Regions from separate parts of the Kitasatospora misakiensis genome, predicted to be linked through region 1. Evidence: riboswitches for the same ligand, from Rfam matches in the RefSeq annotation. Region 1 holds a riboswitch; the other holds the start of a gene.

Region 1 (7,113 bases):
CGTCGCCGAACCGGACGTGGTCCGGGCGGCGGCCCTGGATGCGCTCGGCGTCCCGGACGAGGCCTTCCGCCGTCTCGACGTGCCCCCGTTGGCGGTCGTCGAGCTGACCGGGCGGGCCGACCGCTGGAACCTCCGGCTCGGCGGGCTCGGCACCGGCTGAGCCCGATTCCGTCGGCGGCCGAGGGCGGCGGGTCGGGGTCAGGGCCTGCCGAGGTCGAGCCGCCGGTCGTTGCAGTGGATCGGGTGGCCCGCCGGGTACTCGAAGTCCCGTGGGCCCAACAGTTCGAAGCCCGCCCCCCGGCACACCGCGTTCGACGCGGGGTGGTCGACCGAGGGGAAGGCGTGCAGGTGGCGGCGGAGGCCGGCGGCCCGGGCCTGCGCCGCCACCGCCCGCGTCGCGGCCTTCGCCACCCCGCGCCCCTGGAAGTCCGGCAGGACCGCCCAGCCCGTCTCGTACACCGCCTCGCCGTCCCAGGTGCGGTCCCAGAAGCCGATGCTCCCCGCGACCGCCCCCTCCGGCAGCAGCACGATCCGGAACATCCGCCCCGCGCCGGTGCGGTCGGCGCTCAGGTCGACGTACCGGCGGTGGCGGCGGGTGAGCTGCTCCTCGGTCTCCGGGCCGCCGAGGTGGGTCATCAGCTCGGGCGCGTTGAGGGCGCGCAGGAGTTCCGCGTCGCCCTCTGACCAGGGCTCCAGGCGTACGGCGGGGGTGTCGTCGTCCATGGCCCGTACGCTAGCGCCCGCCTCTGACAATCGCCGTTGCAGCCGGGCCCGCGACGGCCAACGGGCGGCGCTACCCGGCGGCGGGGGAGAGGTGGACCGGGAGGGCGCGCAGGGCGTTCACGATGAAGGACTCCTGGTGGGCCAACTCCTTCTCCGGCACCGCGAGTCGGACGTCGGGGAAGGCCTGGAACAGGGCGGTCAGGGCCTCCTCCGCCTCCAGCACGCCGAGTGCGGCGCCCAGGCAGTAGTGCCGGCCGTGGCCGAAGGCCAGGTTGGTCTTGTCGGGGCGGGTGAGGTCGAAGGCGTCGGGTCGGTCGGGGTGCAGCTCCGGGTCGCGGCCGCTCGCCCCGTAGGCGATCAGGACCGGTTCGCCGGTGCGGATCAGCACGCCCTCGCCGAGGTCGATGTCCTCGACGGCGAAGTGCAGCGGCAGGTGCATCACCGGCGCTTCGAGCCGCAGCGCCTCCTCGATGGCGTCGCGCCAGGTGGCCGCGCCGTCCAGGATCAGCGCGAGCTGCTCGGGGTGGGCGAGCAGCAGCGCCGCGGTGTGGTCGATCAGGTTGACGGTGGTCTCGGAGCCGGCGCCGATCATCAGGATCAGCGTGGAGATCAGCTCGTGCTCGCTCAGCCGGGAGCCGGAGGCGTCCCGGGTCGCGATCAGCTCGCTGGTCATGTCGTCGCCCGGCGTCTCCCGCTTGGTGGCCACCAGGCGCGCCATGGCGGCGAACAGGTCGTCGAGGCCGGCCTTGGCCTGCTCGGGGGTGGCGCCGGTCTCCAGGACGCCGTCCACCACCCGCCGCATCTCTGGGCGTTGGTCGTCGGGGACCCCGAAGAGGTCGCAGATCAGCGTGGTGGGGAGCGGGTAGGAGAGCCGGGCGTGCAGGTCGACCGGGTCGCCGGGCGCGGCGGTGCGCAGGTCGTCGACCAGCCCGGTGACGATCGCCCGGATCTGCGGCCGCAGGGCCTCGACGCGGCGGGGGCCGAAGGAGGGGGCGGTCAGGGTGCGCAGGCGGTGGTGGTCCTCGTCGTCGGTGGTGAACATGGACTCCACGGCGACCCAGCTGGCCAGGGGCCAGTCGAGGCCGACCCGGCCGTCGATCCAGTCGGGCCAGTGGCGGCGGGCGTCCTTGCCGAGCTGGCGGCCGGCGAGGAGCCGGCGGGCGACCTCGGCGCGGGTCACCGACCAGGCGAGGACGCCGCCGGGGAGTTCGACCCGGACGGCCGGGCCGTGGGTGCGCAGATGGGCGGCCTCGGCGTGCACGTCGGTGGCGCGGGAGTCGAGGACGTGGGCGTAGGGGCAGCGAGGTTCCACGGGCCCTCCTGGGTCGGGAGCGGCGGGCCGTACGGTCGCCTGGTATGTGACCGTACGGCCCGTGCGGCGGCGGGGAAAGAGCGCTCGGCGGCGTTCCGTGCGCCCTTGGCGTGCGCCCTCGCGCACTCGGCGCGGTGCGCACCCGAGCGGGCCGCCCCGCCGCCGGTCCGCCCGCCGACCCTTATGACAACAGCATTGACGTGTCTCCGGACCCGCCGGTTTCATGGCTCGCACTTCACCCCACCCCCACATCTCCCCCCACCACCAAGGCGGTGATCCCTCGGCATCGACGGCGAAGGCCACGGTCACCGGCTCCTCGATCGTCCAACTCCTCGACGAGGCGCACGTACGCGGCGTCGCGGGCCTGCGGCTGGACGCCGACTCGACCGTCCAGTGCACCCTGATCGGCCTGGTCGTCCTGGTCGGCGCCGCGCTGATCGCGGTGCGCGGGCTCGAACTGGCCGCGCGGCTCCAGAAGGCGCTGCTGGTCTTCGAGTACGCCGTGCTGCTCGGCTTCTGCGGGTACGGGCTGTTCGCCGGTGACCAGCCGTTCTCGCTCCAGTGGTTCAACCCCTTCGCGATCCCGTCGTTCGCGGCGGTGGCGCAGGGCATGGTGCTCGCGGTGTTCTGCTACGCGCCCCGCGCCGGCGCCGCGCCGTGCGGCCGCCACCGGCGACACCGTGCTGTCCGCCGAGCGGATCGTGGTGCGCTACGGCCAGCTGGTCGCCGTCCGCGAGGTCGGTCTGGAACTCGGGGCCGGCCAGGTCACCGCGCTGATGGGCCGCAACGGCTCCGGCAAGTCCTCGCTCCTGTGGGCGCTGCAGGGTTCCGGGCCTCGGCAGGGCGGCAGCGTGCGGGTCGCCCGGGCCGACGGCGGGCCGCCGAAGGATCCCAAGCGGGTTCCGGCGGCGGAGGCGCGGAGGTTGGTGGGGCTCGTCCCGCAGACGCCGGCCGACCTGCTGTACCTGGAGTCGGTGGCCCAGGAACTCGCCCAGAGCGATCTGGAGTCCGGCCGCGCGGCGGGGCCGACCGCGCGGCGGCTCCTCGACCGGCTGGCCCCCGGAATCCCGGACGAGGCGCACCCCCGCGACCTCTCCGAGGGCCAGAAGCTGGCCCTGGTCCTGGCGATCCAACTGGCCGCCGCCCCCCGGGTGGTGCTGCTGGACGAGCCCACCCGCGGGCTCGACTACCACGCGAAGGAGGCGCTCACCGGCATCGTGGACGCCCTCGCCGCCGAGGGCCGCGCGGTCGTGATCTCTACCCATGACGTCGAGTTCGTCGCCGGGGCCGCCGACCGGGTGGTGGTGATGGCCGAGGGCGAGATCGTCGCGGACGGCCCCACCGCAGAGGTCATCGTCGCCTCGCCCACCTTCGCCCCCCAGACCGCCAAGATCCTCGCCCCGCTGCCGTACCTGACCACCCGGCAGGTCGCCGAAGCCCTCGCCCCGACCGAGGCCGCCCGGTGACCGCCGTCCGGATCCCCGGCCGGGCCCGCGTGGTGGTGGCCCTCGCCGCGTTCATCGGCCTGGTCGCCTTCACCTGGCCGTTCGTCGTCGCGCCCGGCAAGTTCGGCTCCTCCTTCGCCCCACCGCTGATCTTCGGCGCCCTGCTGGTCCTGGTGCTGGCCGTCGTGATCGCGGAGATCGCCGCCGGCGGTATCGACGCCAAGGCGCTGGCCATGCTCGGCGTCCTCTCGGCCGTCAACGCGGGGCTGCGCCCCCTCGGCGCGGGGACGGCGGGGGTGGAGACGGTCTTCTTCGTCCTGGTCCTCGCCGGCCGGGTCTTCGGCCCCGGCTTCGGCTTCACCCTCGGCTGTACGTCCTTGTTCGCCTCCGCTCTGCTGACCGGCGGGGTGGGTCCCTGGATGCCCTACCAGATGTTCGGCTGCGCGTTCGTGGGCCTGCTCGCCGGGCTGCTCCCGAAGCTCCCGCGCCGCTGGGAGGTGCCGGTGCTGGCCGGTTACGGGGCCTTCTCCGGCTATCTCTTCGGGTTCCTGCTGAACCTCTCCTTCTGGCCGTTCTCCACCGACCCGAACAGCTCCATCGCCTACCTCCCCGGGCTGCCGTTCACCGAACAGTGGCACCGCTACCTGCTCTTCGACCTGGCCACCTCCCTCGGCTGGGACACCGGCCGCGCCGTCACCACCTTCATGGCCGTGCTCGTCGTAGGCCCGGCCGTCCTCACCGTCTTCCGATGCGCCGCCCGCCGGGCCAACTTCGAGCCGACCGTCCGTTTCGAGCGGCCGGGCTGAGCCCCGACCCCGCCGCACCGGTCCCAACTCGTGGACACCGCCGTGGAATGTGCTGACCCGGCCGGTGCTTTGCCTCTAGGCTGACCTCGTAGCTGGTTCGCCCTGTCCGCCAGACAGGGCGTCGTAAGAGGGAACCCGGTGACGCCTTTCAACTGGCCAGTCCGGGACTGCCCCGCAGCGGTGAGCGAGAACGACCGCCGTCATACGCACTGGGCCCGAGCCGGGTCTGGGAAGCGACGGCCAGTAGGTGTCCGCCCTCGACGAGGGCGGGCGTGCTCGCGAGTCCGAAGACCTGCCCGCTGCCCGCCCGTGGACGATCCGCGGGCGGCTGTCCGGAGACCTCGAGGGCGGGTCGGCGACCACACCAGGCGGTTCAGGCACGCCCGTTCACGGCGGCCGCCGTCCGGTCCGTCGTCCCTTCGCGCACTCGTGCCGTCCCCGGGCACTTGAGGAGCAAGACTCGCGAAGGAGAGTCCCTTGACAGCGAAGTCCGCAGCCGCGGCGACCCGGGCCACCGTGCACGGCTACCCCCGCCAGGGCCGGAACCGGGAACTCAAGAAGGCGATCGAGGGCTACTGGAAGGGCGCCGTCACCGCCGACGCCCTCCACACCACCGCCGCCGAGCTGCGCCGGGAGAACTGGCGGCAGCTCACCGAGGCCGGCGTCCGCGAAGTCCCCACCGGCGACTTCTCGTTGTACGACCACATGCTCGACACCACTGTCGCCGTCGGCGCGATCCCGGCCCGCCACCGGGCCGCCGTCGACGCCGACCCGCTCGACGGCTACTTCGCCATGGCGCGCGGCACCCAGGAGGTCGCGCCGCTGGAGATGACCAAGTGGTTCGACACCAACTACCACTACCTGGTACCGGAGTTGGGGCCGGACTCGGTCTTCTCCGCCTGCCCGGCCAAGGCGGTCGGCGAGTTCACCGAGGCCCTCGCGCTCGGCCACACCGCCCGGCCGGTCCTGGTCGGCCCGGTCACCTACCTGCTGCTGGCCAAGCCCGCCCCCGGGGTGGCGGAGGACTTCCCGCCGATCACCCTGCTGGACCGGCTGCTGCCCGTCTACGCCGAACTCCTCGCCGAGCTGCGGGCCGCCGGCGCCGACTGGGTCCAACTGGACGAGCCCGCCCTCGTCCAGGACCGGACCCCGGCCGAACTCAACGCCGCCGCCCGCGCCTACCGGGAGCTGGGCGCCCTGACCGACCGGCCGAAGCTGCTGGTCGCGAGCTACTTCGACCGCCTCGGCGAGGCCCTGCCGGTGCTCGCCAAGGCCCCCGTCGAGGGCCTGGCCCTGGACTTCACCGGACCGGCCGCCGCCAATCTGGACGACCTCGCCGCCGTCGGCGGCCTGCCGGGCAAGCGGCTGGTCGCGGGCGTGGTCGACGGCCGCAACGTGTGGATCAACGACCTGGGGAGGTCGCTGGCCACCCTGGCCACCCTGCTCGGCCTCGCCGACCAGGTGGACGTGGCGCCGTCCTGCTCCCTGCTGCACGTGCCGATCGACGCCGGCCTGGAGCGCGACATCGACCCGCAGATCGCCCGCTGGCTCGCCTTCGCCCGACAGAAGGCCGCCGAGGCCGCCCTGCTCGCCCGCGGCCTGCGCGAGGGCACCGGGGCGATCACCGCCGAACTCGCCGCCAACCGCGCCGACCTGGCCTCCCGCGCCGGCTCGCCGATCACCCGCGACCCGGCCGTCCGCGCCCGCACCGCCGCCGTCACCACCGAGGACGCCCGCCGTCCACAGGCCTACCCGCAGCGCGCCGAGGCCCAGCGCGCCCGCCTCGGCCTGCCCCTGCTGCCGACGACCACCATCGGCTCCTTCCCGCAGACCACCGAACTGCGCGTCGCGCGAGCTGATCTGACGGCTGGTCGGATCGACGCCGACGCCTACCGTGCTCGCATGGAGGCCGAGGTCCGCGAGGTCGTCGCCTACCAGGAGAAGGCCGGCCTGGACGTCCTCGTGCACGGCGAGCCCGAACGCAACGACATGGTCCAGTACTTCGCCGAACAGCTCACCGGCTACCTCGCCACCCGGCACGGCTGGGTGCAGTCCTACGGCACCCGGTACGTGCGCCCGCCGGTGCTGGCCGGGGACATCTCCCGCCCGCACCCGATGACGGTCGACTGGTTCCGCTACGCCCAGGGCCTGACGGACCGTCCGGTCAAGGGCATGCTCACCGGCCCGGTCACCATGCTCGCCTGGTCCTTCGTCCGCGACGACCAGCCGCTCGCCGACACCGCCCGCCAGGTCGCCCTCGCCCTGCGCGACGAGGTCACCGACCTGGAGGCCGCCGGCGCCGCCGTCGTCCAGGTCGACGAACCCGCCCTGCGCGAGACCCTGCCGCTGCGGGCCGCCGACCGGCCCGCGTACCTGGACTGGGCGACGGAGTCCTTCCGCCTCGCCACCTCCGGCGTCCGCGCCGACACCCAGGTGCACACCCACATGTGCTACGCCGAGTTCGGCGCGATCATGACGGCGATCGACGAACTCGACGCGGACGTCATCTCCCTGGAGGCCACCCGCTCCCACATGGAGGTCGCGCGCGAACTGGCCGCCGCCGGCTACCCGCGCGAGGTCGGCCCGGGCGTCTGGGACATCCACTCCCCACGTGTGCCGACCACCGAAGAGGCCGAACGCCTGCTGCGGACCGCCCTCACCGCGATCCCGGCCGACCGCCTCTGGGTCAACCCCGACTGCGGCCTGAAGACCCGCGCCTGGCCCGAAACCCGCGCCTCCCTGACCAGCCTGATCACCGCCGCCCACCGCCTGCGGGAAGACCTCGCCCACTGACGCCGGCCTCACCCTGGGGCTCCTCGCCCGCCGG
Region 2 (7,113 bases), on a different contig from region 1:
CCCGGCGATCGGCCTCGGCGGCTGGAAGCGCCACATCGGGCCCGGCATGATCCCGGTGGTGCTGCTGCCCAGCCTGGACTCGGTGCTCGGCCGCAACGCCCGGCGCAGCGGCAACCGCCGGCTCGGCGACGAGGAGGTGGCCCGGATCCACGGCCGGATGGCCGGCTGGTACAACTCCGGGCTGCCGATCATCGACAACTCCCACCTCGACGTGGCCGCCACCGCCGCCGAGCTGGACCGGGTGATCCTGGCCCGGCTGATGGGCATCCCGGTCCGCTGAGCGGCTCCGGTTTGGCCTCGGCACCGGGCCGGGTCTGTCAGTGCCGACTGCGATGATGGACGCGTCCTGAACGAACCACCGGGGGGAGCCGCGCCCGTGCCGGAAGGCCACATCATCCACCGCCTCGCCGCCGAGAACCACCGCGCCTTCGGCGGCCGGTCGGTCCGCGCCAGCAGCCCGCAGGGGCGGTTCGCGGACGGCGCCAAGCTGATCGACGGGCGGGAGCTGGTGGCGGCGGAGGCCACCGGCAAGCACCTGTTCCTCGGCTTCGGCGAGGACGCCTGGGTGCACGTCCACCTCGGGCTGTACGGCGGCTTCACCTTCGCCGAGCTCGGCGGCGGCCCGGTGCCCGAGCCGGTCGGCCTGGTCCGGCTGCGGCTGGAGAACGACGAGCACGTCGCCGATCTGCGCGGCCCCAACACCTGTGCGCTGATCACCGGCGCCGAGAAGGCCGCGGTGGCCGCCCGGCTGGGGCCGGACCCGCTGCGCGCCGACGCCGACCCGGACGCCGCCTGGCGGCGGATCACCGGCAGCCGGACGACGATCGCCGCCCTGCTGATGGACCAGAAGGTGCTGGCCGGGGTCGGGAACGTCTACCGCGCCGAGGTGCTGTTCCGGCACGGCATCGATCCGCACCGGGCCGGGCGTGAGCTGCGCCGGGCCGAGTGGGACGCGATCTGGGCCGACCTGGTCGCGCTGATGCGCGAGGGCGTCGGCGCGGGCCGGATCGACACCGTACGCCCCGAGCACACCCCCGAGGCGATGGGCCGCCCGCCGCGCGTCGACGACCACGGCGGCGAGGTGTACGTCTACCGGCGGGCCGGGCTGTCGTGCCTGGTCTGCGGCACCGAGGTCAGGACCGAGGAGCACGCCTCCCGCAACCTGTTCTGGTGCCCGTCCTGCCAGCCGGCCGGTGCCCGGGGCTGACGCCGGTCCGGCCCCGCGGCCCCGCGGCGTCCGGCGGGTCAGCCGGCCGCCGCGGCGTGCTCCGGGTGCCCCGGGCGCCCGGCGTGCTCCGGGTGGTCGGTGTGCGCGGCGTGGCCGTCCGGCTCGGCGTGGTCGCTGTGCTCGTTGTGGTCGCTGTGCTCGGTGACGGCGGATTCGACGGCGCACTCGTCGAGGAGGGGGCGCAGAGCCGCGTCCACAAGCCGGTAGCGCACCACACGTCCTTCCTTCTCCCCCGTCACCACACCGGCCGTCCGGAGCAGCCGCAGGGCCTGTGAGACGGCGGGGTCGCGCATGCCGGTGGCGACCGCGAGGTCGGTGACGGCGAGCGGTCCGGTGCGGTGCAGGGCGAGCAGCAGCGCGAGCCGTCCGGGGTCGGCGAGCAGCGAGAAGCGGTCGGCCCAGGACCGGATGTGCGCGCTGTCGCCGATCGCGGCGATGGCTTCGCAGACCCGGTGGCCGTCGATGGTGCGGTGGCCCGCGCGGTCGGCCGGTACGAGATGCATACGGCCCATTCTCGCAGGCCGGGAGGTGTGATCCTGGACACCTGCGCAGGTGCGCAGCCTTGCAAGGGTCGTCCGCCGCGCCCTACGGTGTTCCCCGCCGTGGTGCTCGGGAAGACCGGTGAAGGATCCTCAGGGATCCCAGTCCGGAGCGGCCCTCGCCACTGTGATCGGGGGACAGTTGTCCGTACCCATATCGCCACTGGGCGCCTAGCGCACCTGGGAAGGCGGGTCCGGGAGCCCCGTCAGCCAGGAGACCGGCCACGGCATCTCACGAAGTCTTTCCACGAGGTGCTGGAGCGTGATCCCAGGATGACCCTGCCCGAAACCGTCGCCGCCCCGGCGGCGCCCACCCCCCTGCCCACCTTCCGCTGGCGGCGCGAGGACACCGTCCGAACCGCCGGCCTGATGGGCGTGATCCTCGCCATGCACGTGGTGGCGTTCGGCACGCTGATCTTCCTGGTCGCCCCCGAGAAGTACGAGGTCGGTACCCAGGTCTTCGGGGTGGGCCTCGGCATCACCGCGTACACCCTCGGCATGCGGCACGCCTTCGACGCCGACCACATCGCGGTGATCGACAACACCACCCGCAAACTGATGGCGGACGGCAAGCGCCCGGTCTCGGTGGGCTTCTGGTTCGCCCTCGGGCACTCCTCGATGGTGGTGCTGATGGCCGCCCTGGTGGCGGGCGGCGCACAGCTGGCCAACACCCTGATGGACGACGAGTCCGCCACCCACCAGTGGCTGGGCGTGGTCGGCACCTCGGCCTCCGGGGCCTTCCTCTACCTGATCGGCGCCCTCAACCTGATCGCGCTCTTCGGCATCCTCAAGGTGTTCCGTTCGATGCGGGCCGGCCACTTCGACGAGGCCGAGCTGGAGGAGCACCTCAACTCCCGCGGCCTGCTGGCCCGGCTCCTGAACCGGGTGACCCGCTCGATCACCCGCCCCGGGCAGATGTTCCCGGTCGGCATGGTGCTGGGCCTGGGCTTCGACACGGCGACCGAGGTCACCCTGATGGTGATGGCCGGCTCCGGCGCGGCCGCCGGCCTGCCCTGGTACGCGATCATCTGCCTGCCGCTGCTCTTCGCGGCCGGCATGAGCCTGTTCGACACCCTGGACGGCACCTTCATGAACTTCGCCTACCAGTGGGCCTTCTCCAACCCGGTCCGCAAGGTGTACTACAACCTCACCATCACCGGGCTGTCCATCGCGGTGGCCTTCATCATCGGCACCATCGAGCTGGTCAGCGTCCTGCACGAGAAGCTCGACCTCACCGACCCGGTGTCCGGCTGGATCGCGGACATCTCCCTCGACAACGTCGGCTACGCGATCGTCGGCCTCTTCGTCGTCGTCTGGGCCGCCGCCATCGCCTACTGGCGCCTGGCAGGCGTCGAGAAGAAGTGGGCCGCCCCCGCCTCCGCACCGGCCGCTACCCCGGCCCCCGCCGGCGGCGCCGAGTAGCCCCACCCGGCTCACAGGCGGGCCCGTACGGGTACTCGGTCGGTCCGAGTTCCCGTACGGGCCCGGTGGCTTCAGCCGCCCGCGAACTCGCGGAGCTTCGCGCGGGTCTCCGCGTCGGTTGAGGTGATCACGGTGCCGATCATCCCGCGGGTCAGCAGCACCTTGTAGGTGTTCCGGATCAGCCGGTCGACCTCGGCGTCGGGGGTGGACCGGGTGAACACCGGGTCCTTGGACGCCGTCCGGTCGGTCACCCAGCCGTCCTGCCGCCACACGAGGTCCGGGCCGAGGATCACCCCGCTCCAGTCGTACTCGAAGCCCTGGGCCGTGTACACGCAGCCGACCTGCCCGAAGCCGCCCGGGTCGGTGGCCCAGAGCGCGGACGGCGGGGCTCCGTCCACCGCCGAGTCGCCGTGGACGTTCCACGGGCGGGACCAGTCGCCGATGACCACGTCCTGGGGGAGGGGCTCGCCCGGCTTCGGCCGGGTGGTCCACTTCCAGCAGTACCCGGCGGACATCCGGGCACCGAACCCTTCGGCGTTCCGGGTCTGCAGCAGCCGCTCCAGCTCGAGCGGTGAGTCGACGACCTGGAGTTCCATACGGCCGTCCGGCTCCCAGACGGTCGGCTGCTCGTCCTGCAGGCCCAGCAGCCGCACCACCCAGCGCAGGTAGGCCTCGCTGCCGCCGCAGCGGAACTGGCCGTCGAGCGGGACGACCTGGCAAGACAGACCCTTGTCCGCCGCGGCCTTCCGGATCTCCTCGACCGTGCCCATCTCACCCGGGCGCACCACCTGGTGCTCGTCCAGCAGGAACACCGGCACCCGAGCGGCGTCGATGAGCTCCTCGATCTGGGGCTTGCCCGTGCGGTTCGCGGCCTTGGTCCAGCGGTTCGCCGAGGTGATGCGGATCCGGTGGGCCTCGTCGCAGACGAGCACGTCGAGACCGTTCCGATCGGCCGTCATGAAGCTGTTGAAGTACTTGAACAACTGCTGGACCTCGGGCTTGCGCGCGCCCGCGACCTTGCGCATCGTCTTCGTGAAGGACTGGGAGCCCGTCGCGTGCAGCGCGCGGTGGCCGTCCCGGTAGAGCTCGCCCAACAGCGAGAGGGCGATCACGCTCTTCCCGCTGCCCGGCCCGCCGGTGACCACCACGACCTCCTTGTGGTCCGACCGCCGGGCCTTGCGGACCGCGCGCATCACCAGCTCGAACGCCTCGCGCTGCTCCTTCAGGAGGATGAAGTGCTCCCGCTCGCGCACCTCGGCGGCGGCGACGGCCATCAGCTGCCGGGACGGCTGGATCCGGCCCGCGCACAGGGCGTCGCCGGCGGCGGAGCCCGGCCCCGGGGCGAGCAGGGTGCGAAGGTGGTCGACCAGCCGCTCCCGGCGCTCCCCGGTGAACAGCCGCCCCTGCCGGTCCTGCTCCACCTCGTAGAGGCCGGACACGCCGAACTCGGTCGCGTTGTGGAGGAACGCCACTCCCGAGACCAGGTGCTCGCGTCCGTCGAGGGCGCCGTTGAAATCGCAGAGGTAGCGCACGTAGTCGCGGACCTGCTCGACCGGGTTGAGCACCGGCCGCGGGTAGGCGTCGACGCGGCAGAGCGCGGGCGCGTCGTCCTCGGGCTCGGCGCCGGACCACTGCTTCAGCTCCACGACCACATAGGACGGTTCGCCGGTCGCCGGGCGGGTGCCGGCGAGGACGACATCCGCCCGCTTGCTGCTCAGCGGGAGGGCGTACTCGATCAGCATCTCGACGGCGCCCAGACCCGCTTCCCCGAGCGTCGCCGCGAGCACCGGCAGACTGCGCTCCCAGGAACGGACCTCGGACGCCGTCGGCCGGTGACCGTAGGCACGGAGGAACTGTTCGGCCAGGCGCGTGGCGAGCGCTCCGGCACGGTGTTCGACGGTGACGGCGTCAGCGGTGGCACGGAACAGCAAGGCTTCCCCCCAAGGCAGCACGAATCGGGGCCACCCTAGCGCGGGCCACCGACATCCCCCGTGGCCTCAGGAGACCCGGTATCCGCTGTTCCGCTCGCTGGTTCGGCCGCGTACCATGACGCCGTCCCATGTCCGAGCGTCCCTCGTGTCCCCTGGCGGCCCTTTCGTGCTTCTGCTCCAACTCCCCGCCCGTGACCTGCTGCGCCTGCACGAGCGGGGGCTGCTCGTCAGTCACCTCTCGCAGCGGTACCTCCTGTTCAACCGGGCGCCGGCCAGTCGAAACGAACAGCGGGCCTGGGAGGCCAGCTTGGTGGCCCTCGCCGAGGACCTGGTCGGCTTCGGTCTCGGCGAGGTGCGGATGTTCGTGGAGTACCAGCCCCCGTCGGATGGTGAGGACGGTCCCGCGCACCCGCCGATCGACGTGCTGCTGGTCGGCCGCTATCCCGACTCGGACCGTGACTCGGTGCTGGTCGTCGAGCTCAAGCAGTGGAGTGCGGCGGTCAGGAGCCCGGCCGACCCCGCCAAGGTCGATGTTCCTGGCCTCGGCGCGAAGAAGCACCCCGCCCAGCAGGTCCGTTCCTCGTACGAGACCGTCCTGGCCCCGTTCGGTCTCCTGGATGACCTGACGCTTCAGGTGGGCGGCTTCTCCTACCTGCACAACGCCCACGACGTCGCGGTCCGCGACCTGCTCGACGCCGAGCACGCCACGGGTGGCACCGGTCTCTACTTCACCGCCGACACCCGCCATGAACTCGGGCGACTGCTCCTCCAGTCCTTCGCCCCCGGCGACAACTCGGCGGTGGCGGAACGGCTTCTCCGGCGCATCGGCATCCGCAATACGCCGCTCCTGGAGGCCATGGTGCGTTCGCGGGGGGAGGACACGGTGTTCACGCTGCGCGGGGTGCAGCGCACGGTCGCCGACCAGGTCCGTCGCGACCTCGAGCGGATGTACCGGGACGGCGAGACGGGGAAGGCGGTGTTCGTCGTCACGGGAGGGGCCGGGACGGGAAAGAGCGCCATCGGGCTGGAACTCCACAACCGCCTCTCGAACGAGCTCTACCGGGTGCTCTACGCGACCGGTGCCAGGGCGTTCGACGCGAATCTGCGGGAGCACCTGGGGATGGCCGAGACCCGCTTCCGGAAGGAGTTCAAGTTCTTCCGCGATTTCGTGGAGCCGCCCGCCCCCCGGCTGGACGTCCTGATCTGCGACGAGGCCCACCGCCTGCGGGAACGGTCGACGTTCACCGGGTTCCCCGGCGCCGCTCGCCGTCGGGCCGGGACCAGGCCGCAGGTCGAGGAACTCATCGAGGCCGCACGGATCACGGTGTTCCTCCTGGACGAGGCGCAGAGCCTGAGGAACGACGAGGTCGGCACCCGGCAGCTGATCGTCGACGCCGCGAAGCGGATGGGTGCTGCCGTCCGGACCTACGACCTCCAGGACTACTACCGCTGCGGCGGCAGCACGCTGTACCGCCAGTGGGTCTGGGACCTGCTCGGCCTGGAGGGGGGACAACCCCGGCCATGGGTTCCCGACGGGCTGATGCACGTAGAGCTCGCCGAGACCCCCACGGACCTGGAGAAGAACCTCCTCCGGGAGATCGAGGCCGGGGCGAGCGGCCGGATGGTCGCCGGCTTCTGCTGGAAGTGGAGCGACCCGCGGGAGGACGGCAGCCTGGTCACCGATGTCCGGATCGGAGGCTGGCACAAGGCCTGGAACGCCAAACCAGATCCGGAGCGCCGGGTGAAGGAGTACGAGAACAACGCTCCCCCGGCGGAACTCTGGGCCACCCGGACGGGTGGCAAGCACCAGATCGGCTGTGTGTACTCCGCCCAGGGCCTGGAGTGGGACTGGTGCGCGGTCATCATGGGAGAGGATCTCGTCCGGCGCGGGGACCGGTGGGTGATGCAGAAAGGATCCTTCCGTAAACGCGTGGACGGCCAGGGCTACGACGTTCTGAGGCCGGGATCCGCGGACCCGCGGATCGCCGACGAG

Evidence for each region. Region 1 has a riboswitch for cobalamin ahead of metE (5-methyltetrahydropteroyltriglutamate--homocysteine S-methyltransferase). Riboswitches for the same ligand answer to the same signal wherever they lie in the genome.
Region 2: another riboswitch for cobalamin. It lies ahead of nicT (Nickel transporter NicT); the one in region 1 lies ahead of metE (5-methyltetrahydropteroyltriglutamate--homocysteine S-methyltransferase).

The regions. Positions count from the first base shown of each region.
Region 1 is NZ_JBHSOF010000012.1:90,818-97,930, reverse strand. Features, by position in the region: gene ACFP3U_RS12495 (histidine phosphatase family protein) at 1-160, shown strand, start outside; gene ACFP3U_RS12490 (GNAT family N-acetyltransferase) at 199-723, opposite strand; gene ACFP3U_RS12485 (cytochrome P450 family protein) at 794-2,035, opposite strand; gene ACFP3U_RS12480 (hypothetical protein) at 2,271-2,705, opposite strand; partial or broken gene ACFP3U_RS12475 (ATP-binding cassette domain-containing protein) at 2,716-3,501, shown strand; gene ACFP3U_RS12470 (ECF transporter S component) at 3,498-4,286, shown strand; cobalamin riboswitch at 4,363-4,600, shown strand; gene metE (5-methyltetrahydropteroyltriglutamate--homocysteine S-methyltransferase) at 4,764-7,079, shown strand.
Region 2 is NZ_JBHSOF010000008.1:103,721-110,833, reverse strand. Features, by position in the region: partial or broken gene ACFP3U_RS09405 (AAA family ATPase) at 1-280, shown strand, start outside; gene ACFP3U_RS09400 (Fpg/Nei family DNA glycosylase) at 377-1,207, shown strand; partial or broken gene ACFP3U_RS09395 (ArsR/SmtB family transcription factor) at 1,393-1,731, opposite strand; cobalamin riboswitch at 1,815-2,008, shown strand; gene nicT (Nickel transporter NicT) at 2,041-3,189, shown strand; gene ACFP3U_RS09385 (DNA/RNA helicase domain-containing protein) at 3,261-5,120, opposite strand; gene ACFP3U_RS09380 (DNA/RNA helicase domain-containing protein) at 5,287-7,113, shown strand, end outside.